Regions from separate parts of the Halopseudomonas sp. SMJS2 genome, predicted to be linked through region 1. Evidence: predicted binding sites of a transcription regulator. Region 1 holds the regulator's gene; each other region holds the start of a gene.
What was found. Region 1 encodes sigma-54, which starts transcription at its own class of promoters, with help from an activator protein. Its sites were predicted from a motif close to ANTGGCATNNANNTTGCTNT; they were not measured.

Region 2: glnA (glutamate--ammonia ligase) is a predicted target of sigma-54. The motif match lies at 3,029-3,048, and genes of this name have one in related genera.
Region 3: QAO71_RS09930 (TorF family putative porin) is a predicted target of sigma-54. The motif match lies at 1,992-2,011, and genes of this name have one in related genera.

Annotation. Positions count from the first base shown of each region.
Region 1 is NZ_CP123445.1:650,412-657,883, forward strand. Features, by position in the region: gene yjgA (ribosome biogenesis factor YjgA) at 1-172, opposite strand, end outside; gene pmbA (metalloprotease PmbA) at 269-1,627, shown strand; gene QAO71_RS03135 (HPr family phosphocarrier protein) at 1,682-1,960, opposite strand; gene rapZ (RNase adapter RapZ) at 1,957-2,811, opposite strand; gene ptsN (PTS IIA-like nitrogen regulatory protein PtsN) at 2,817-3,272, opposite strand; gene raiA (ribosome-associated translation inhibitor RaiA) at 3,293-3,601, opposite strand; gene QAO71_RS03155 (RNA polymerase factor sigma-54) at 3,700-5,199, opposite strand; gene lptB (LPS export ABC transporter ATP-binding protein) at 5,284-6,009, opposite strand; gene lptA (lipopolysaccharide transport periplasmic protein LptA) at 5,996-6,532, opposite strand; gene lptC (LPS export ABC transporter periplasmic protein LptC) at 6,519-7,091, opposite strand; gene QAO71_RS03175 (HAD family hydrolase) at 7,088-7,472, opposite strand, start outside.
Region 2 is NZ_CP123445.1:214,347-221,818, reverse strand. Features, by position in the region: gene typA (translational GTPase TypA) at 1-1,253, opposite strand, end outside; gene thiI (tRNA uracil 4-sulfurtransferase ThiI) at 1,375-2,829, opposite strand; gene glnA (glutamate--ammonia ligase) at 3,153-4,556, shown strand; gene QAO71_RS00975 (L-lactate permease) at 4,898-6,616, shown strand; gene glcC (transcriptional regulator GlcC) at 6,666-7,436, opposite strand.
Region 3 is NZ_CP123445.1:2,125,616-2,133,087, forward strand. Features, by position in the region: gene QAO71_RS09910 (ATP-binding protein) at 1-310, opposite strand, end outside; gene QAO71_RS09915 (response regulator transcription factor) at 307-1,023, opposite strand; gene QAO71_RS09920 (CsbD family protein) at 1,123-1,302, opposite strand; gene QAO71_RS09925 (universal stress protein) at 1,364-1,792, opposite strand; gene QAO71_RS09930 (TorF family putative porin) at 2,068-2,793, shown strand; gene dcd (dCTP deaminase) at 2,867-3,433, opposite strand; gene apbC (iron-sulfur cluster carrier protein ApbC) at 3,558-4,649, opposite strand; gene dctP (TRAP transporter substrate-binding protein DctP) at 4,724-5,914, opposite strand; gene QAO71_RS09950 (TRAP transporter small permease) at 6,100-6,693, shown strand; gene QAO71_RS09955 (TRAP transporter large permease) at 6,693-7,472, shown strand, end outside.

The DNA of each region.
Region 1 (7,472 bases):
CCAACGCCTTGCGCATCTCATCGGTGAGGTTGAGCTTTTCCAACTGGTGAGGCTTGAGTTCGGTCAGTCGGCGCCCGAGCTCCTGCATGGCGTGCATTTCGCGTTTGACCTGACTCTTGCTCTTCTCATCATCCAGCTCGTCATTGTCGTGTTCTTCAGGAAAATCTGTCATGGTTTGCTGCCCGTTCACCGGTTCTGTTCAAGGCGTCATGATACCCGTTCACAGGGCGGCTGTCCGGGGTACAATGGCCGCCTACAAGGAGATCACATGACCGAACAGCTTCCTGTCCAGCACGATGACGACCCCAGCGCCCTATGCCAGCAGCTCGAGCAGCGCGTGGCATTCATTCTCGATGAGGCCCGTCGGCAAGGTGCTTCGGCCTGCGAGGTGGCGGTCAGTCAGAACACTGGCTTGTCCGTTGGCGTGCGCCGCGGTGAAGTTGAAACGGTGGAACTGAACCGGGACCGGGGCTTCGGCATCAGCCTGTATCTGGGCCAGCGCAAGGGCTCGGCCAGTACCTCGGATACGTCCGACGAGGCGATTCGCTCGGCGGTCGAGGCGGCCCTGGCGATCGCTCGCAATACCTCACCTGACAGTTATTCCGGCCTGGCCGATGCCGCACTGATGGCGAGGGATATCCCGGACCTGGATCTGTATCATCCCTGGGCGCTGGATGCTGATGCGGCCATCGAGCGGGCATTGAGCTGCGAGGCGGCGGCGTTGGCAATGGATCCGCGGTTGAGCAGTGACAGCGCCAACCTCAGCAGCCAGCAGGGTTGTCGGGTCTACGGCAACAGCCACGGTTTCATCGGCAGCTCGCTGGGAACCCGGCACAGCGCCTCGGCGGTCCTGATCGTCAATACTGAAGACGGTATGCAGCGTGACTACTGGTATACGGTGGATCGCAAGGCCGAGCGGCTGCTGGGCCCGCAAGCCCTGGGGCAGAAGGCTGCTGAGCGGGCACTGGCACGGCTGGGCGCCAAGCCGGTGAAAACCGCCAAGGTGCCGGTACTGTTTGCCGCTGATCAGGCGGCCGGTCTGCTTGGCAGTCTGGTCGGATCGATTTCCGGCGGCGCGGTTTACCGTCAGTCCACCTTCCTGCTGGATGCCATGGGTACTCAGGTATTTCCCGAGTGGGTCACCATCGATGAGCGTCCACACCTGCTGCAGGCGCTGGGCAGTGCCGGTTTCGACGGCGACGGCCTGGCGACCCGGGCGCAGAGTTTCATTCAGCAGGGCGTGTTGCAGAGCTGGGTGCTGAGCACCTACTCGGCCCGCCGGCTGAAGCTGGCCAGCACCGCCAATGCCGGCGGTGTGCATAACCTGCATATCAATTCCAACGCCGGTGACTTGCCGGCGCTGCTGCGGGAAATGGGCACTGGCCTGCTGGTCACCGAGCTGATGGGGCAGGGCGTCAATGGCGTTACTGGCGACTATTCACGAGGAGCCGGTGGTTTCTGGGTGGAAAACGGCGTGATCAGCCACCCGGTGCGGGAAGTGACCATCGCCGGCAATCTGAAGGACATGTTCGCCAACCTGCGCTGCGTCGGCTCGGATATCGAGCGTCGCGGCAACTACCTGACCGGCAGCTGGCTGGTGGATGGCATGACGGTGGGCGGGGCGTAGAGTCGGTCTTTAACGCCTGTTAGCGGGCTTGCCTGCTGACAGGCCCTGGCTGCGCTACTCGCCTTCACCAAAGTAGTCATTGATCAGCCCGATCAGTTCCGCCATGGCCTGTTCGGCATGCTCGCCTTCACAGCTGATGCAGATCTCGCTGCCCTTGCTGGCGGCCAGCATCATCACTTGCATGATGCTCTTGCCGTCGACCATCTGTTGCTCATCGCCACCGACCCTGACGCTGCACTCGTGCTGCTTGGCCACATTGACAAACTTGGCGGCTGCCCGGGCATGCAGGCCGAGTTTGTTGATGATGCACACGCGTTTGGTCAGTTGGGTCATGGCAGGTCCCGGTGGCGGATGAGCAGGTTGGAGGAGTGCACACTGAGCTCCCTGACCAGACGTTCGGCGATATATACCGAGCGGTGATGACCGCCGGTGCAGCCGATGCCGATGCTCATGTAGCTGCGCTCACCAGCGGCATAGCGCGGCAGCCACTTCTGCAGAAAATAGAAGATGTCCTGGTACATGTCCTGAACATCGGGTTCGGCGTCCAGGTAATCGCGGATCTGCTGGTCCTTGCCGGAAAACGGCCGCAGGTCGGGCTTCCAGTAGGGATTGGGCAGGCAGCGCACGTCGAATACCAGATCGGCATCCACCGGCACGCCGCGTTTGAAACCGAACGACTGGATCAGGATCGACGGACTGTTGCTCTGGCTGCTGAGCAGACGCTGCTTGAGCAGGTCGCGTAGCTGATAGAGCGTCAGGTGACTGGTGTCGATCTTCAGGCTGGCCAGGTCGATGATGGGTTCGAGTAGCTTCAGTTCGGCCGCGATGGCTTCGCCGAGGGACAAGTTGCCGTCGGTCAACGGGTGCTTGCGGCGAGTTTCCGAGAAGCGCTTGATCAGTACCTCATCGGTTGCGGCAAGAAACAACACATCGCAGTGAATACCAGCGTCCCGGACCTGCTTGAGCAGGTCCGGGAAGCGCTCGAGATCACTGGGCAGGTTGCGGGCATCGATGCTGATGGCGACCTTGGGCAGGCTCAGGTCGGTATTGTTGGCCTGCCGGGCCAACTCCGGCAGCAGGCCTGCCGGAAGGTTGTCGATGCAATAGAAACCATTGTCTTCCAGGAGGTGCAGAGCGGTACTTTTGCCGGATCCGGATCGTCCGCTGACTACAACCAGGCGCATCAGTATCAGCCTCCGCTGGTGCCAACCATGACCCGATACAGGGTCTCTGCATCCGGCGCCTGTCGCAGGGCCTCGCGCAAATCTTCCTGGTCAAGTTTCTCGGCCAGCATCTTGAGTATCTGCAAATGCTGCTCGGTGGCCTCATGGGGCACCAGCAGGACGAAAATCAGATCGACCGGCTCACCATCCAGAGAGTCGAAATCGATCTTGCTGTCGAGCTGCAGCAAGGCACCGATGGCATGGGTGCACTGCTCCAGTCGGCAATGGGGAATGGCGATGCCATTGCCGAAGCCGGTCGACCCGAGTTTTTCCCGGGCGATCAGGCTTTCATAAATGGCATCGGAGTCCAGATCGGTGTGCTGGGCGACCATATCACCGATCATTTCCAGCACCCGTTTCTTAGAGCCCCCCGGCACACTGGTGAAAGTAAGCTGGGGGGTGAGTACGTTATCTATCTGCATGAGTTCGCTGCTTTAAAGCCTTACCGGTCATTGACGCCTTGCTGGCGACCAATGTGTTTTTCCTTGTGTTTGATCAACTGGCGATCCAGACGGTCGGCCAGCAGGTCGATGGCGGCATACATGTCGGTATGCTCCGCCTCGGCAACCAGGTCGTTGCCGGCAATATGTAGGGCACCTTCAGCTTTCTGCCGAAGCTTGTCCACCTCCAGGGTGATCTGAACGCTGATGATCTTGTCGAAATGCCGCTCGAGACGGGCCATTTTTTCGGTAACGTAATCACGTAGTGCGTCGGTGATATCGAGCTGAAGACCAGTGATGTTCATTTGCATAACACTTCTCCTGATTGGCTTGATAAACCGGAGTACCGTTTTTGGTGACTCCCATGGTGCCACTTCTCGTTGCCGATTTCATTGATTCAACAATTGATTCAGACCAGACGTTTCCTCTCGCTGGATGGCGCTATGTTGAGGGACTCGCGGTACTTGGCGATGGTCCGTCGCGCGACATGGATGCCCTGTTCCTCAAGTAGACCAGCGATCTTGCTGTCACTCAATGGTTTCTTCGGGTTTTCCGCCGCGACCAGCTTCTTGATCAGCGCCCGGATGGCGGTGGAGGAGAACTCGCCGCCCTCGCTGGTGCTGACATGGCTGGAGAAGAAATACTTGAGCTCGAAGATGCCCCGCGGCGTATGCATGAATTTCTGTGTGGTCACCCGGGAGATGGTCGACTCATGCATGCCCACGGCTTCGGCGATGTCGTGCAGTACCAGCGGTTTCATGGCTTCTTCGCCATGTTCGAGAAAGCCGCGCTGATGCTCGACGATCTGGGTTGCGACCTTCATCAACGTCTCGTTGCGGCTCTGCAGGCTCTTGATGAACCAGCGCGCTTCCTGCAGATGGTTGCGCAGGTAGGTGTTGTCGTTGCTGCTGTCAGCTCGCTTGACCATGGAGGCGTATTGGCTGTTGACCCGGACCTTGGGCGCAGCCTCCTGGTTCAGCTCGACGATCCAGCGGTTCTGGTCCCGCCGCACGATGACATCGGGAATCACATATTCTGCTTCACCGGAGGCGATCTCGCCGCCGGGGCGTGGGTTCAGCGTCTGGATCAGCTCCACCACCTCGCGCAGCTGATCCTCCTTCAGCCGGGAGCGGCGCATCAACTGGGCGAAATCGCGGCTGCCGAGCAGCTCCAGGTGGTCGCGGACCACACGTTTGGCCTGCTCCAGCATGGGCGTGGTGTCGGGTAACTGCTGTAACTGCAGGTGCAGGCATTCGCTCAGGTTGCGGGCGCCAACACCGGTCGGCTCGAACTGCTGAATCCGGTGCAGCACCATCTCGACCTCATCCAGCTCCACTTCGAGGGCTGGGTCGAGGGAGGTCAGAATGTCTTCCAGGGATTCTTCCAGATAGCCATCGGCGTTGATGCCATCGATCAGGGCGATAGCGATCTGATAGTCGGTGTCCGACAACGGCAGCAAATTGAGTTGCCACTCAAGGTGGCTCTGCAGGGTCTCGCCAGTGCCGGTGCGCGCGGTAAAGTCCCAGTCTTCATCATCTGAACTGGGCAGGGAGCTGGCAGAGGTCTGATAGATATCCTCCCACTGGGTGTCGACCGGCAATTCGTTGGGAATCTGCTCGTTCCAGTTGCCTTCTTCTTCGCCGTGGCTGTGCTGGTCAATGGCCTCCAGCTCAACGGGCTCGGGCAGGGCCGTGGCGGGGGCATCGTCGTTGCCAGCGGTATCGCTCGCACTGGGGCTGAAATCATCATCGCCGTCGTCGGCCAGCTCCAACATGGGATTGGCTTCCAGTGCTTCCTGCACTTCCTGCTGCAGATCCAGGCTGGACAGCTGAAGCAGCCGAATGGCTTGCTGCAGCTGTGGAGTCATGGTCAGCTGCTGCCCCATTTTGAGGACGAGCGTTGGTTTCATAGTGTTGCGGTTTACCTTGTGCGCTGTTTAAGCCATTGAGAGACAACCAAAAACATGGCCAGCATGCCTCATTCCGTTGGGCTTTTACAAACGGAAGGCATGGCCCAGATACACATCGCGTACCAGCTGGTTGGCGAGCACTTCCTCGGCGTCACCTTCGGCGATGATATGGCCGTCATTGACGATATACGCCTTGTCGCAGATATCCAGAGTCTCCCGCACGTTATGGTCGGTTATCAGTACGCCGATGCCCTTGTCCTTGAGGTGCTGGATGATCTGCTTGATATCATTGACCGAGATCGGATCGACCCCGGCGAAAGGTTCGTCGAGCAGAATGAACTGCGGATCGGTCGCCAGTGCGCGGGCAATTTCAGCGCGGCGTCGCTCTCCACCGGACAGGCTCATGCCGGCGCTATCACGCAGGTGATGGATATGGAATTCACGCAGCAGGGAATCCAGTTTGCCTTCGCGGCCCTGGCGGTTCAGGTCCGGGCGGGTTTCCAGAATCGCCATGATGTTGTCCGCGACGCTGAGCTTGCGAAAAATGGAGGCTTCCTGCGGCAGGTAGCCGATGCCCTGGCGCGCCCGGCCGTGCATCGGCAGGCGGGTGACATCCTGGTCATTGATCAGAATGCTGCCCTGGTCTGCCTTGACCAGGCCGACGATCATATAGAAGCAGGTGGTCTTGCCGGCGCCGTTGGGGCCGAGCAGGCCGACCACCTCGCCACTCCTGATCGACAGGGATACATCCTGTACTACCTTGCGCGATTTGTAGGCTTTGGCCAGGTGGCGTGCTTCAAGTTTCGTCATTGGTTGCCGGCTCGGTACGCTTGCGTGGCTGGATGATTATCTCGATGCGCTCGGCGGACTCCCCTTCGGCGGCATCGGCTCGACCGGCGTCTACCACCTGGCGCTCGATGTCATAGCTGACACGCTGGCCCTGGAAGGTATTGCCGGATTGTTCGAGGAAGGCCTGGTCGATCAGGACCACGCGATTGGCGGCGGCGTGGTATTCGATGGTCTGGGCCCGCGCGTCCACTGGACTGCCGTCCGCTTCGGGCTGCTGCCGGTAAGTGGCAGGCGAGCCCACCGAGACGACCTTGCTGACGTCGCCGGCGTCGTTGGTGGTCAGGGTCACGCGATTGCCGGTCAGGCGCATGCTGCCCTGGGTGATGATGACGTTGCCGGTATACACGGCGGTGCTGCGACGATCGTCCAGGGTGGCGGCATTGGCCTGGATGCGGATCGGCTGATTGGCATCGTCGGGCAGGGCCAGCACTGGCGTGGCCGCACCCGTCAGCAGGGCCAGGCAGAGGATTCTAAAGGGCTTCATGTTCGCCTCTTACGTTGGACAGCAGCTTGATGGTGCCGTCATTGAAATTCGCTTCCATACCGGTGGCTGTGGTCACGCCGTTGGCGGCCTCGATTCTGACGCTCCGGTCAGTTTCGGCAAAATGCCGGTGGGGGAAGATGCTCAGGGCCGGCGTCGACAGGCGCCGCAGTGGCTGGCCCGTCAACTGCTGTTCAATCACTACGTTCTGGCTCAGGTCCACCCGATCCCCCCCAGCGCTGACTTCGCCGTAGCGGGCCTGCACATCCCAGGGCTGCTGCTCGCCTTCGCGGTAATACAGCAGTTTTGGGTCATCCAGTTCGGTCACGTCGTCACCGACCTGGTGCGCGGCACGTACACTGTCCAGGTCATATACCGGCTGGCCATTGGCGTCGAGCTGGCGGATCCGGGCATTGTCCATGAAGAAATCGGGCTGCAGCGGGTCCTGAATCACCTGTGGCGTGAAACTGGCTGGGCGGATGTTCCAGTAACCCACCGCCAACGCCAGTGCCACGGCGAGCAGGACAATGCCGCCGGTAACCAGATAACGTGGGATCTTCACAGGTAAGCTGCCTGGGCGCTTTCCAGGGTGCCCTGGGCGCGCATGATCAGTTCGCAGAACTCCCGCGCCGCGCCGGCGCCGCCGGCATTGCTGGTCACGCCGTGGGCATGCTGGCGCACGAAGGTATCCGCGGTGCCCACGGCCATGCCGAGGCCGACGCGGCGCATGACCGGCAGATCCGGCAGGTCATCGCCGAGAAAGGCGATCTGCTCCATTTCCACTGGCACCAGGGCGCGCAACTCGGCCAGTGCGGTGAGCTTGTCCTCGCGCCCCTGGATCAGGTGCTGGATACCCAGGTTGGCGGCGCGGCGTTCCACCAGCGGCGAGTTGCGGCCGCTGATGATCGCAGTCTGCACTCCGGAGGCGATCAGCATTTTGATG
Region 2 (7,472 bases), 440 kb from region 1:
TGTTCCATCAGCGCACCCTGGTGCTGCTCTTCGATGTCGATGATGACGTTCTCGTAGGGCTCCTGCTTCTCGCCGTCGATCTCGCGGATAACCACTTCCGGACGGCCGATGGCCAGCTCGAAGCCTTCGCGGCGCATGGTTTCGATCAGTACCGACAGGTGCAGTTCGCCACGACCGGAGACCTTGAACTTGTCTGCGGAGTCGCCTTCTTCAACGCGCAGGGCAACGTTGTGCAGCAGTTCCTTTTCCAGACGCTCCTTGATGTTGCGGCTGGTGACGAACTTGCCTTCCTTACCGGCGAACGGCGAGTCGTTGACCTGGAAGGTCATGGAAACGGTGGGCTCGTCCACGGTCAGCGCCGGCAGGGCTTCGACGTTGTTCATGTCGCACAGGGTGTCGGAGATGTACAGCTCGTCCATACCGCTGACGCAGACGATGTCGCCGGCCTGGGCTTCTTCCACTTCCACACGCTGCAGACCGGAATGACCCATGATCTTGAGGATACGGCCCTGACGCTTCTTGCCGTCGGCGCCGATGGCGATGACCGGGGTGTTGGTCTTGACCTTGCCGCGAGCAATACGGCCAACGCCGATCACGCCGAGGAAGCTGTTGTAGTCCAGCTGGGAGATCTGCATCTGGAACGGACCGTCCAGATCAACATTGGGAGCCGGCACGTGGTCAACGATGGCCTGGAACAGCGGGTCCATGTTGTCTTCGAGGTTCTCGTGATCGAGACCGGACAGGCCGTTCAGGGCGCTGGCGTAGACGATCGGGAAGTCCAGCTGCTCTTCGCTGGCGCCGAGGTTGTCGAACAGGTCGAAGATCTGGTCCACCACCCAATCCGGACGCGCGCCGGGACGGTCGATCTTGTTGACGACCACGATCGGGTTCAGGCCGGCCTGGAAGGCTTTCTGGGTCACGAAGCGGGTCTGCGGCATGGGGCCGTCGATGGAGTCAACCACCAGCAGTACGCAGTCAACCATGCTCATCACGCGCTCGACTTCACCACCGAAGTCGGCGTGGCCGGGGGTGTCGACGATGTTGATGTCGTAGTCTTTCCACTTCAGCGCGGTGTTCTTGGCCAGGATGGTGATACCACGTTCCTTTTCCTGGTCGTTGCTGTCCATGACGCGCTCGTTTTCGAGCTCCTTGCGATCCAAGGTACCGGACAGGCGCAACAGCTTGTCAACAAGCGTGGTCTTGCCGTGGTCAACGTGGGCAATAATGGCGATATTACGAAGATTCTCGATCACGGGGGTATCCTGGATTGCGAGGCGACAGGCGAGCCTGTCTGAAAAAAAGAGTCACGCATTATACAGACACTGAGATGACAGTGTCTGTTTTTTGTACGAAGTTGTCGGACCGCCGGTAGATTTAGCGCCGTGGCAGCCGCAATACGCGGACATTATCATGCCCGCGGTCCAGCAAATACTGGGCGTGCAGCTGGCTCATCACGCCTTTTTCACAATACAGCAGATAGGCCCGGCCTGGGTCCAGCTCGGCAAAGCGACTGTTCAATTGATAGAAGGGCACGGCCTGCACTTCCACTCCTTCGAGCACCAGCGGGTTGGCTTCCTGCTCATCCGGGTGACGCACATCCAGTACCACCTGGCCGGTCAGCGCCTGTTCAACTGTCTCCACTTCGGAGCCTTCCAGCTCCAGCTCCAGATCGCAGCAGTCGGTCGAGGTCATCTGCTCGATGGCCTCATCCAGGATGCTGAAATTGAAGCCGGCTTCGGCGGCGGTGACCTTGCGCATATTGGTGTGGATGTCCGGGCTGACCGAAATCACCCCGCAGTATTCCGGCATGCTCGCGGAGAACGCCTCGGTGCCGATGCGCCGGGCGGTGCGGATGATCTCGGTCTTGCTGGTGGTGATCAGCGGCCGCAGCACCAGCGTGTCGCAGGCCTCATCGATGGCGGCCAGGTTGGGCAGCGTCTGGCTGGACACCTGGGCGATAGCCTCACCGGTGACCAGCGCCTGGAAGCCCCGGCGCTGGGCGATACGGCTGGCGGCACGCAGCATCATGCGCTTGAGCACCACGCCCATCTGGCTGTTGTCCACGTTCTGCAGGATTTCCGCGACCACGCCCTCGAATGGCACACTGATGAAGCGCAGGCGATGGCTGGCCGCGTACTTCTCCCATAAATAGTGCGCGACCTGGCGCACGCCCAGTTCATGGGCACGCCCACCGAGGTTGAAGAACACGAAATGGGGCAGGATGCCGCGCTGCAGCATCTGGTAGCTGGCCACGGTGGAGTCGAAGCCGCCGGACATCAGGCTCAGTACCGGCTCCATGGTGCCCAGCGGGAAGCCGCCGATACCTTCATGCCGGGTCTGGATCAGGAATACCCGCTGCTGGCGGATTTCCAGCTGGATCTCTACATCCGGGTCCTTCAGCGAAACGCCCGCCGCCCCGCTCGACTCCATCAGCCGTGAGCCCAGCAGCCGGTTCACGTCAGTGGACGAGAACGGGTGCTTGCCGATCCGCTTGCAGCGCACCGCGAAAGTCTTGCCCCGCAACTGCCCGGCAAAGCACGCCACGCATAGCTCGGCCAGCTCATCCAGGCTACCCAGCTCGTGCTCGTGTACTTCATGGATATGGTTGATGCCGGGCGTATTCTGCAGCCGTTCGATTACCTGCGCCTGCAGCGCCGGATCGTCGCCGGTAATAATCTCCAGGCTGTCCCAGTTACCAGCAATGCGCAGCTCGGGGTCGATCGGCTTGAGCAACACCTTGAGGTTCTTGCGCAGCTGGGAGACGAAGCGCTTGCGCACCTGCGGCGATTTGATGGTGATCTCGGCGAAGAATTTGATAATCAGTTTCATAGGAACAATTCTGGGTCGGCGCAGCGAAAAGGGGCGCATTATACCCGTGCTGCCCGGCATTCGCCCGGTTTACCGACCGACGCGCCAATATGGTGCATCGCAACTGTTCCCCGCACCGATCAAGTGCGCGATAATGCCCGGCAAGACCTGCACTGATCCCCAGATCACGCTGCAGCCGGGGTTTGCACTGCCTGGCAATGCTGGCACAGCTTTTGCTGCCATTACCTGGACAAACGAACCGGGCGGGATAAATCAATTTCCGCATCACTACGTATGAAAGGGCCAGGCCGACACCTGGAACGAGATTCCTACTGGAGAACAGCATGTCGAAAGCGATCCAACTGATCAACGAATTTGATGTGAAGTGGGTTGATCTGCGCTTCACCGATACCAAGGGCAAACAGCAGCATGTCACCATGCCGGCCCGCGACGCCAACGAAGATTTCTTCGAGGATGGCAAGATGTTTGACGGCTCCTCGATCGCCGGCTGGAAAGGCATTGAAGCGTCCGACATGATTCTGATGCCCGACGACAGCACCGCGGTGCTGGACCCGTTCACCGAAGAGCCGACGCTGATTATCGTCTGCGACATCATCGAACCGGCTACCATGCAGCGTTATGAGCGCGACCCGCGCAGCATCGCCCGCCTGGCCGAGGAATACCTGAAGTCCACCGGCATCGGCGACACCGCCTTCTTCGGCCCTGAGCCGGAGTTCTTCATCTTTGACGAGGTGAAGTACAAGTCCGATATCTCCGGCTCCATGTTCAAGATCTACTCCGAGCAGGGCTCGTGGAACACCGACGCCTCCTTCGAGACCGGCAACAAAGGTCACCGCCCCGGCGTCAAGGGTGGCTACTTCCCGGTGCCGCCGTTGGATCATGACCATGAGATCCGTACCGCCATGTGCAACGCGCTGGAGGAAATGGGCCAGGTAGTGGAAGTTCACCACCACGAAGTGGCTACCGCTGGCCAGAACGAGATCGGCGTGCAGTTCAATACGCTGGTGGCCAAGGCCGATGAAGTGCAGAACCTGAAATACGTGGTGCACAACGTCGCCGATGCCTACGGCAAGACCGCTACCTTCATGCCCAAGCCGCTGTACGGTGACAACGGCTCCGGTATGCACGTGCACATCTCGATCAGCAAGGATGGCAAGAACACCTTCTCCGGCGAAGGCTATGCCGGTCTGTCCGAGACGGCGCTGTACTTCATTGGCGGCATCATCAAGCACGGCAAGGCCCTGAACGCCTTCACCAACCCGTCGACCAACTCCTACAAGCGTCTGGTCCCGGGTTTCGAAGCACCGGTCATGCTCGCCTACTCGGCCCGTAACCGCAGCGCCTCGATCCGCATCCCGCATGTATCCAGCCCCAAGGCCCGACGCATCGAAGCTCGCTTCCCGGATCCGGCTGCCAACCCCTACCTGGCCTTCGCCGCGCTGCTGATGGCTGGCCTGGATGGCATCCAGAACAAGATTCACCCCGGCGATGCGGCGGACAAGAACCTGTACGACCTGCCCCCGGAGGAAGCCAGCCAGATTCCGCAGGTGTGCGGTAGCCTGAAGGAAGCACTGGAGGCGCTGGACGCTGACCGCGAGTTCCTGACCAAGGGCAGCGTGTTCACCGACGAGTTCATCGATACCTTCCTGGAGCTGAAATCAGCCGAAGAGCTCAAGGTGCGTACCTTCGTTCACCCGCTGGAATACGAGCTGTACTACAGCGTCTGATCTGCTCTCGCAGTGACAAACCCCGGCTTGCCGGGGTTTTCTGCTTTCTGGCCCGGCGTTTTGCTGCGCCAGACGCTCTGACCAGCGAGTCAGCAGCTGCCCGGCCATTCACGCCATCTGGTAGGACCAGTTTGACTGTGACCCTCGAAAAAGCATGACCAACTCGTCAACTCATGGCCCACAAGGGGTCTCCCGCCCGCCCTCTCCTGGGGAATAAATTACTGGTCTGACCATTGAGATAACATCTGGACCTGTCCGATCGGTGATAGCAATATCCCATCCGACCGAGCTATGCTGCAGTTGCTGCGCATTCCTCATAAAAAAAACAAAGGAAATTCCAGATGAGCCAAACTCTTTTGTCTCTGCTTGCATTCTTTCCTCTGGTTCTCGCGGGGGTCCTGCTGGTCGGGTTCCGTTGGCCGGCGAAATATGCAATGCCTGTCGTCTTCATCGTTACCGTCGCCATTGCCCTGCTCGCCTGGGATATGACGTGGGTACGGGTCGTCGCTTCCAGTCTTCAGGGATTGGTTCTGACGGCTTCCATCCTCTGGATCATCTTCGGTGCGATTCTACTGCTCAACACGCTGAAGCATTCGGGCGGCATCCTCGCCATCCGCAAGGGCTTCTCGGGCATCAGCCCGGACCGTCGCGTGCAGGCGATCATCGTCACCTGGCTGTTCGGCTGCTTCATTGAAGGCGCCTCCGGCTTTGGTACTCCGGCTGCGGTCGCCGCACCACTGATGGTGGCGCTGGGCTTCCCGGCCGTTGCTGCGGTGGTAGTCGGTATGATCGTGCAATCCTCGCCGGTGTCCTTCGGTGCGGTGGGCACGCCGATGATTGTTGGTGTCGGCGCGGGCCTGGATCAAGCCGGTATCGGTGCCAGCCTGGCTACTGTCGGCTCTGACTGGCCGACCTTCTTCCAGTTGATCGTTTCCAAGGTCGCCATCACGCATGCCCTGCTCGGCCTGCTGATGCCGCTGATCATGGTCATGATCCTGACCCGCTTCTTCGGCGCGAACCGCTCTTGGAAAGAAGGTCTGGCGGTTGCTCCCTTCGCCCTCTTTGCCGCGGTGTCTTTCTCCGTTCCCTACGCGCTGGCCGGGGTGTTTCTCGGACCGGAGTTCCCCTCCATCATCGGCGGCCTCGTCGGTCTGGCGATTGTGGTGCCCGCTGCCAAGGCTGGCTTCCTGATGCCCAAGGAAACCTGGGACTTTGCCGATCCCAAGGACTGGCCTGCCGACTGGATGGGCAGTGTCGAGATGAAGCTGGATGACGTGGCCGGCAAACGCCCGATCGCCATCTGGATGGCCTGGCTGCCCTATGTGCTGCTGGCTGCGGTGCTGGTGCTGTCGCGTACCAACGACACCCTCAAGGGCCTGCTCAACAGCCTGAGCTTCAAGTTCACCGATATCATGGGTGAAGCGGGTCTGTCCGCCAGCCTTGAGCCGCTGTATCTGCCTGGTGGCATCCTGGTGTTCGTGGTGCTGGTCACCGCCCTGGTGCATCGAATGTCGTTCACCGAGTTCAAGCGCTCGCTGGGCGAGTCTACCAACACCATCATTGGCGCCGGCTTCGTGTTGATCTTCACCATTCCCATGGTGCGTATCCTGATCAACTCGGGAGTCAACCTGTCCGACCTGCCTTCCATGCCGGTGGCCATGGCCAATGCCGTCGCCAACGCGGTGGGTGATGTCTACCCGCTGTTCGCCCCGACGGTAGGTGCGCTGGGTGCGTTCATCGCCGGTTCCAACACCGCCTCCAACCTGATGCTCTCGCAGTTCCAGTTCAATACCGCTGAGCTGCTGGGTATCTCCGGCGCCATGATCGTTGCGGGGCAATCGGTGGGTGCGGCTGCGGGTAACATGATTGCCATCCACAACGTGGTAGCGGCATCGGCCACCGTCGGCCTGCTGGGACGTGAGGGCGTTACCCTGCGCAAGACCTTGCTGCCAACTATCTATTACGTCACCTTTGCCGGCCTGCTGATGATGCTGGCGATCTACGTGCTAGGTATCAGCGATCCGCTGAACGCAGCGGGAATCACCACCACAGGTAGCTGATTCCCCAGTGCGGATAAAAGGGCGGCGCACTGATGTGCACCGCCCTTTTTTATTGCCAGCCCTCCAGGCGCAAGGTTGCCCGCTCCAGTCGCTGGCCTTCGTTTTCGATATCCCGCAGGTTGTCTCGAATACTGTGAATATGATCCATCGCCGCGCGCTTGGCCTGGGTCGGCAAGCGCTCCATCACCGCGTGGTAGAGCCGGGCATGCTGGCGATCCAACTGCCGCTTGTGCGTCGGCCGGTGGTAGAGGTTCTGCACCGAGGCGAACACCGAGCCCAGCAACAACTTGGTCAGCGACTGCAGGGTATGCACCAGCACCGGGTTATGCGAGGCGTCGCAGATCGCCAGGTGAAAGGCGTGGTCCAGATGCGCCAGGGTTTCCGGGTCCCGCGCCGGGCCGCCGGTATGGGCGGCGACCATTTCATCATAGCGCCGCTGGATCAATACGAAGTCAGCATCAGTACCGCGCAGCGCCGCCAGCCGCGCCGACTCGCCTTCGAGCAGGGCGCGCACCTCAAGCAGATCGAACAGCGTCCGTGGGTGATTGTTGAACAGGTGCATCATCGGCGTCTCATCCCGATTGCCCATCAGACTGGCAACGTAAGAGCCGCGTCCCTGGGAAGTCTTGATCAGCCCCCTGCCGCGCAGTACCTTCAGCCCTTCACGCAAGGCGCTGCGGGAAATGCCCAGCTTCTCGCACTGTTGCCGCTCGGATGGCAGCATCTGGCCCATTTTCAGCACACCGTCCGCGATCAGCTTCTCGATACGGTCAGCAACCACATCGCCCACCTGGCGACGCTCCGAAGCATTTTCAACCATGACCTCACCCTTCTTGGAAAAACTGGTCATACCAGA
Region 3 (7,472 bases), 1.5 Mb from region 1:
GCTCCACCAGGACCCGGCCACGAATCAGTTTCGTCCGACTGGATGAGTCCAGCCGCAAAGATTCGATGTTCTCGATATGCAATGGCACACCCATTAGCCGTTCCCACAGACTCAGTACGCGCTGGCGCTCGGACGTGTCCATCGGCTGGAGATTGTCCGCCATCATCCGAAAGGTGCCGCTGGCGATACGCTCACGGTAGTCTCCGGCCCGCACCCCGTTGATCAGCTGAATGCTCAGCAGACTGACCAGCGATACCGTGATCAACACCAACAGCATCCCCCCGTAGATGCGCAGGAAGATTGAGTTCACGGCAGATCCGGCTCAGGGGCAACGAACAGATAGCCCTTGCTGCGCACGGTCTTGATCAGTCGCGGCATATCAGGATCGTCACCGATTTTGGGCCGGATGCGCGAGATGCGTACGTCGATGGAGCGGTCCTGGCCATCGTACTCTATGCCGCGCAGGGCGACGAAGGTCTCTTCACGACTGAGAATGCGCCCGGCGTTGCTGGCCAACAACCAAAGCAGATCGAATTCGGCGCCGGTCAGATCGATCAACTCATTGTTCAGCCAGGCTTCACGACGAATGTTGTCGATAACCAGGGCACCGAAGGCGAGCCGCGTCGAGGGGGCCGCCGGGGCGCCGGCTTCGGTTCGCCGCAGCAGCACACGGATACGCGCGAGCAGCACCTGGGGCCGCACGGGTTTGCTGACGAAGTCATCCGCGCCCTGCTCCAGACCCTGGATATGGTCCTGATCATCGTTGCGCGCGGTCAGCATCAGAATCGGGCGGGCGAAACCGCCCTCTCGCAGCCGACGGCAGATCGACAGACCATCTTCGCCCGGCAACATCAGATCCAGTACCACCAATGCCGGGGGGTTGGCCAGAATACGCTCGACCGCCTCTGCGCCATCTTCGATCAACTCGACCTGCAAGCCCTGCGACTGCAGAAATTCGCCGATCAGCGCTGCCAGCTTGATGTCGTCTTCGACAATGACAATACGTTCTTTCTCTGCGTGCATTCCCACTACCCTTGGGTTACATCCGGAAGGAGACGCAGATTGTATCATCGGCAATAGAAAAGGCCGGCGAAATGCCGACCTTTGTCTGAGGGGAGTGGATCAGGTCTTGTCGATCTGGTCCTTCAATGCGCTCTTGGCGCGCCCTTTCACCTGCTGGGCTTCACCCTTGCGCTCCTGCATGCGACCTTCGGCGCGTGTGCTCGGCTTGCCACTGGCCTGCTTGCCCTTGCCCACGACTTCGTTCACTTTGCCTTTCATCTTGTCTTTTGCTGCGGTCATTATTTGAACCTCTGTCAGCTGAGTACATAATATCCGACTGGGCGAAGCGACAAGGGTTCAGTTATTTCACCAGCAGGACCGGCACGTTCACATCATGCACCACCCGGGTGGCGACCGACCCCAAGACCAGATTGCCCAGGCTGCCCATACCGCGGGTGCCCATGACTACAGTGTCGCAGTTATGCCGCTTTACCGCCGCGACAACTTCGGAAACCACATCGCCTATCGTCTCGTGAGTTTCATAACGCACGGAGGCGGCCTGCAGCATCTGCACCGCTTCGGCATTGATTGAGGCCGCATGTTTCAGCGCTCCCTGACGGAGGTCTTCCAACATCGACGCAGGGACGTAGTTGCCGTACAGATTGGCTTCCCGCTGCACATTCAGCACATGCACCAGAATATCCGGATAGGCCCGGGCGGCCTCGACCAGATAAGTGACGGCGCGTTTAGCGGAATCGGATCCGTCGAATGGAACCAGTACGTTCTGCATAATCTACTCCTTTCTCGTGTTCTGCTCTGCCTTGAGCATAGTCCGTAAACCCTTGTCGCGCATTTGATCTGCGTCAAGGATGGGCAAAAAGGCCGCTTGGCTTATCAAGCGCACCGGCGCGGTGCGGGCGTACTCATCCCGACCCACAATCTGGATTATGTTTTCCTGATAACCTATTGAATAAAAACGTAAAAATAGATATGGCGAGAAAATTGCTATGTAGAAAGTGCCAACCGATCCCTTTTGCGGATCATCGACACGGAGTAATACATTAAATGAAAAAGCTCACCATCTGCATAGCCACCATCAGCACGCTGGGTCTCTCCAACCTGAGCCATGGCGAATCCTTCGATACTGCCGTCGGCCAGATCGATACCAGCATGAATGTCATGCTGGCGACCGACTATATCTGGCGCGGCCAGTCACAGACCGCCGGCAAGGGCGCGATTCAGGGTGGATTGGATATCAGTCATGAAAGTGGCCTGTTTATCGGCACCTGGGCATCGAATGTGGATGACGAGGCGTTTGGCGGGGCCAGCGTCGAATGGGATTACTACGCCGGCTTTGCCGGCGAGCTGACCGAGGCGCTGAGCTATGACCTGACCTGGATCGCCTATGAATATCCCGGCGGCGATGATGTGGACACATCGTATGAGATCATCAGCACCCTGGGGTTTCACGACCTGACGCTGGGCGCCAAGTATGCCTACCACCCGAGCTCGGCCATCTACGGTTTCGTCGGGTATGAATTCGCCCTGCCGTGGGAGACCACACTTGGGCTGCATTATGGCTATACCGATAGCAAGGACAGTCTGAGCGAGGTGGAGAGCGGTGAGAGCTACCAGGATTGGGCGGTGTCGGTGGGCAAGACGGTGATTGGTCTGGACCTGGCGTTGATGTATTCGGACACCAGCCTGAAAGATGGGACCTGCGAGGAGTGGTATGGCAAGGCGACTTACTGCGATGCCAATGTCACCTTCTCGGCGTCGCGGTCGTTCTGACAGGCCCGCGCTCCGGGCACTTCATAAAGCAGCGAAGGCCGGGCTGGTGCCCGGCCTCCAGCAAAGAGGTAACTCAGGCCCGCGGCAGGGTAACGCCGCGCTGGCCCTGGTACTTGCCACCCCGATCCTTGTAGGACACTTCACAGGCTTCGTCGGACTCGAAGAACAGCATCTGCGCCACGCCTTCATTGGCGTAGATCTTCGCCGGCAGTGTGGTGGTGTTGGAGAACTCCAGGGTGACGTGACCTTCCCATTCCGGCTCCAGCGGGGTGACGTTGACGATGATGCCGCAACGGGCGTAGGTACTCTTGCCCAGGCAGATGGTCAGTACGTTACGCGGGATGCGGAAATATTCCACGGTGCGGGCCAGCGCGAAGGAGTTCGGCGGAATGATGCAAACGTCACTCTTGACGTCGACGAAGCTCTTCTCGTCGAAATGCTTCGGGTCGACGGTGGCCGAGTGGATGTTGGTGAACACCTTGAATTCATCGGCGCAGCGTACATCGTAGCCGTAGCTGGACACGCCGTAGGAGATCACCCGCTCGCCCTCCTCGCCACGTATCTGACGCTCGACAAAGGGCTCGATCATCCCATGTTCCTGGGACATGCGGCGTATCCAACGGTCCGATTTGATGCTCATGGGTTTGTCCTGATCCAAGCGTTGAAAAGAGGGCCTGCATATTACCGGGTATTGGGCGGACACTAAAGCCTCGGGCAACATCGTCCGCCTTTCGGGTGTAGCGTCCGGCGCCATGGGCGGTGGATCAGTCCTCGCTGATGCTGATATCCGGCATGGCGCTCTGGCCGGCGCGGGCGGCGATGCGGGCGCCGACATGACGGGCCATGTCCTGGTAGATCATGCTGATCTGGCATTCCGGCTCGGCGATGACCGTGGGTTTGCCGCCATCGGCCTGCTCGCGGATCATCATCGACAACGGCATGGATGCCAACAGGTCAACGCCGTATTCGTCCGACAGCCGCTCGCCGCCACCCTCCCCGAACAGGTGCTCGGCATGGCCGCAGTTGGAGCAGATGTGCACGGCCATGTTCTCCACCACACCCAGTACTGGAATATTGACCTTGCCAAACATCTCGATGCCCCTGCGCGCATCCAGCAGGGCGATGTCCTGGGGAGTAGTGACGATAACCGCGCCGGTAACGGGCACTTTCTGCGCCAGGGTCAGCTGGATGTCGCCGGTACCCGGCGGCATGTCGATCACCAGATAGTCCAGGTCATCCCAGACACTCTGGGTCAGCAGTTGCATCAGGGCGCCGGAGACCATCGGCCCGCGCCAGGCCAGAGGGGTATTGTCATCGGCGAGAAAGGCCATGGTCATGACCTGCAAGCCGTGGGCATGGGGTGGAACAAAGAATTTCTCGTCGCGTACCTGGGGGCGGGTACCGGAGGGTACGCCCAGCATCATGCCCATGCTGGGGCCATAGATATCGGCATCCAGTACACCGACCCGCGCGCCTTCACCGGCCAGTGCCAGCGCCAGGTTGACGGCGGTGGTGGATTTGCCGACGCCGCCCTTGCCCGAGGCAACAGCGATGATGTTCTTGACGTTGGCCAGGGCCGGAATGCTGCCCTGCGCAGGAGCGGCGGGTACTTCCCAGCGCACCGTGATGGCCGCCGAATCCACACCCGCCACATTCTCGACCGCCACCTTCAGCATCTCGCCGATGCCATTGACGATGTTGTTCGCCGCATAGCCCAGCACCAGCTCGGCAGTCACCCGGTTGCCATCGATCTGCAGCGACCGCAGACAACCCGAGCTCAGCAGGTCGGTCTTGAGGTAAGGGTCCTGGTAGCTGGCCAGGGCCTGTTCTACAGCGGAGCGGTCAATCTGCGTCATGGCGTACATCCTATGGGGAAACAATACCCCACATGCTACTGCCTGGAGCGCCGATTGACCACGCCGCAGAGCGGTCAGGGAGTTACCGACTCCGCAGCATCATCACTGGCGTTGTCGGCATGGTCCAGCTCGGGCTGCGTTGGCGACTCGCCCGGTGCGATGCTGTCATTGGTCTCGGTGGTCGGTACCGGCTCGTCCGCCGACTCGGGGGCGCCCTCCTCGACCAGTTCAAGCAATGCATTGAGCAGGTTCTCGCCCCGGTCACCGACCATGTCCACGAACACATCACGTACCGGCAGGCTGCGCTCACGGAACACCGCGCGCTCCTCGGGAGTGAGACGGATGACTTCGATGTCGCTATTCTCGGTGATGATGTTCAGCCGCTCGGTGTTCAGCCGGGTCTGGACCTCGTGAATGTAAGGCACCAGCTCGACAACGGCATCTTCGATGACCTGCTCATGCTCGTCGGACAGGTTGTCGTACCAGTCGGCATTGGCCATGACGGTAGCGATGAACTGGGCCTGGTTGGCAAAGATCATGTAATCCTGCACCTGGTAAAAGTCCATTTCCTGGTGGGCGAACACCGGCTGGATGTTGCCGTCCAGCTGTCCCAGTTGCAGGCCGCTGTAGAGCTCGCCGTATTCCATGGTGGTGGGGTTGGCACCATAGGCGCTGTAGGTCTCGCGCAACAGCCGGTTATCCATGGTGCGGATGGCCAGCCCGGCGAAGTCCTCGGGAGTGCGTACCGCCTTGTTGGCAGTCCAGACCTGCCAGCCCTCGGGCACGATCGCCAGGGGATGCAGACTGCGTTCCCGGAAGGAGTCGATCAGATCATCGTTTTTGCGAAACGCTTCGTCATTGAGGATCTGGGTGTTGCGCAGCTCATCGTCGGTAAGAATGAAGTTCAGACTGAACAGCTGAGATTCAGGCACCGTGCCGCCGAGAAAGCCTGAACCGAACGCCAGTTGAACTGAACCAGCCTGCACCTGATCATAAATATCGGTGAGACCGCCAAGCTGGCCGTAGGGAAACAAGCGGACTTCCACTTGCCCGTCAGTCTTTTCACTGACTATTTCTGCGAAGCGATTGGCGTATTCATATTGCACACTGCCTTCGATTTCTTCCAACCCGAAACGCCAGACTTCGACCTGGCCGGTTGCCGGTTGTTCATCCTTGGCAGTCTGCGCTTTCTGCTGCTCATCGTCTCCGCCACAGGCCGTCAGAATCAAGGCCGCAGCGCCTATCCATCCATTTCTCCATTTCATGGAACATTCCTCATCTATTGTTCTTGTAACCACAGGAAACACTATCACAGGCTTCGCAGATGTCCATGTTTGGGCCGTGCAATTGAAAAAAAGATCCTGTATTTTTGAAAAACAAGCGCAGCGGCGGCGATTATCCTTCGTACAAGAATGATAAACTTAGCAGCAGCCGAACCAGGAAGGAGTGTATGCCCAAGCCCGCAGACTCGACGGCAAGCCCTGTTGTCCGAGCACTGAGCACCATCGACCGCCTCACCGAAGGGGTGGAAAAACTGATTCTCGGCGGCAGCGTACTGTTTCTGACTGCTCTTCTGGTACTTCATGTGCTGGCGCGGCAGCTGTTTGACAGTGGCATTCCCGGCCAGGTCGAGCTGACCCAGTTCAGCCTGGTCATCATGACCTTCGCCGGCCTGGGTTATGCCGTGCGCCGGGCACGCCACATCGCCATGTCAGCCTTTTATGATCAGTTGCGCGGCCGACCACGCAAGGCATTGCTGGTATTCATCTGCCTGGTCTCGGGCGCAATGATGATGTTCTTCGCGTGGCATGCCTGGGGTTATGTCAGCAGTATCCGTGCCGTGGGCCGTACGTCCTCAGCGCTGGGCATTGCTCTGTGGATTCCCTATCTGATGGCGCCGATCGGCTTTGCCCTGGCCGGCATCCAATATTGGCTGACGGCCACGCGCAATCTCACCTCCCGGCACATCTACCGCTCCTTCACCGAGCTGGAACGCTACGACGACGTGCCGACCGAGGGTGCGGTCGAGACTGGGACCAACTGATGCTGACGCTCACCCTGATTGTGACCGTGATCCTGCTGCTGATGGGCTTTCCGATGATGCTGCCGCTGCTGGCCGCCAGCCTGATGCTGCTGTTTCTGGTATTGCAGATGGACAACGTCGGCCTGCTGATTGGCCAGATGATCAGCGGGGTGCAGAGCTGGGCGCTGGCCGCCGTGCCGCTATTCATTTTCGCCGCTGACATCATGACCCGCGGCCATACCGCCAACCGCCTGCTGGATCTGGTGCAAAGCTTCGTCGGCCATCTGCGCGGCGGACTGCCAATCACCACGGCCGCCAGCTGTACACTGTTCGGTGCGGTGTCCGGCTCGACCCAGGCAACGGTCGTGGCCATGGGCGGGCCAATGCGCCCCAAACTGCTGGAAAAGGGCTACTCGGATAAATTCAGCATGGCCCTGATCATCAATGCCAGCGACATTGCCCTGCTGATTCCGCCCAGTATCGGCCTGATCATCTACGGTGTGGTATCGGGCGCCTCGATTGGCGACCTGTTTATCGCGGGCATCCTGCCCGGGCTGCTATTGTTGGTGCTGTTTTCGATCTACTGCTGGATCGCCTCCACCCGCATGGGCATCGAACCCGAGCCGAAGGCGACCTGGCGATATCGTTGGCAGGCGCTGAAGAGAGCCGTTTTGCCGCTGGGCTTTCCGCTGGTAGTGGTAGGCGGTATCTATGGCGGTATTTTCAGCCCAACCGAGGCGGCAGCCATCGCGGTGCTCTATGCCGTGATTCTGGAAGTCGTGATCCTGCGGTCGGTCAAG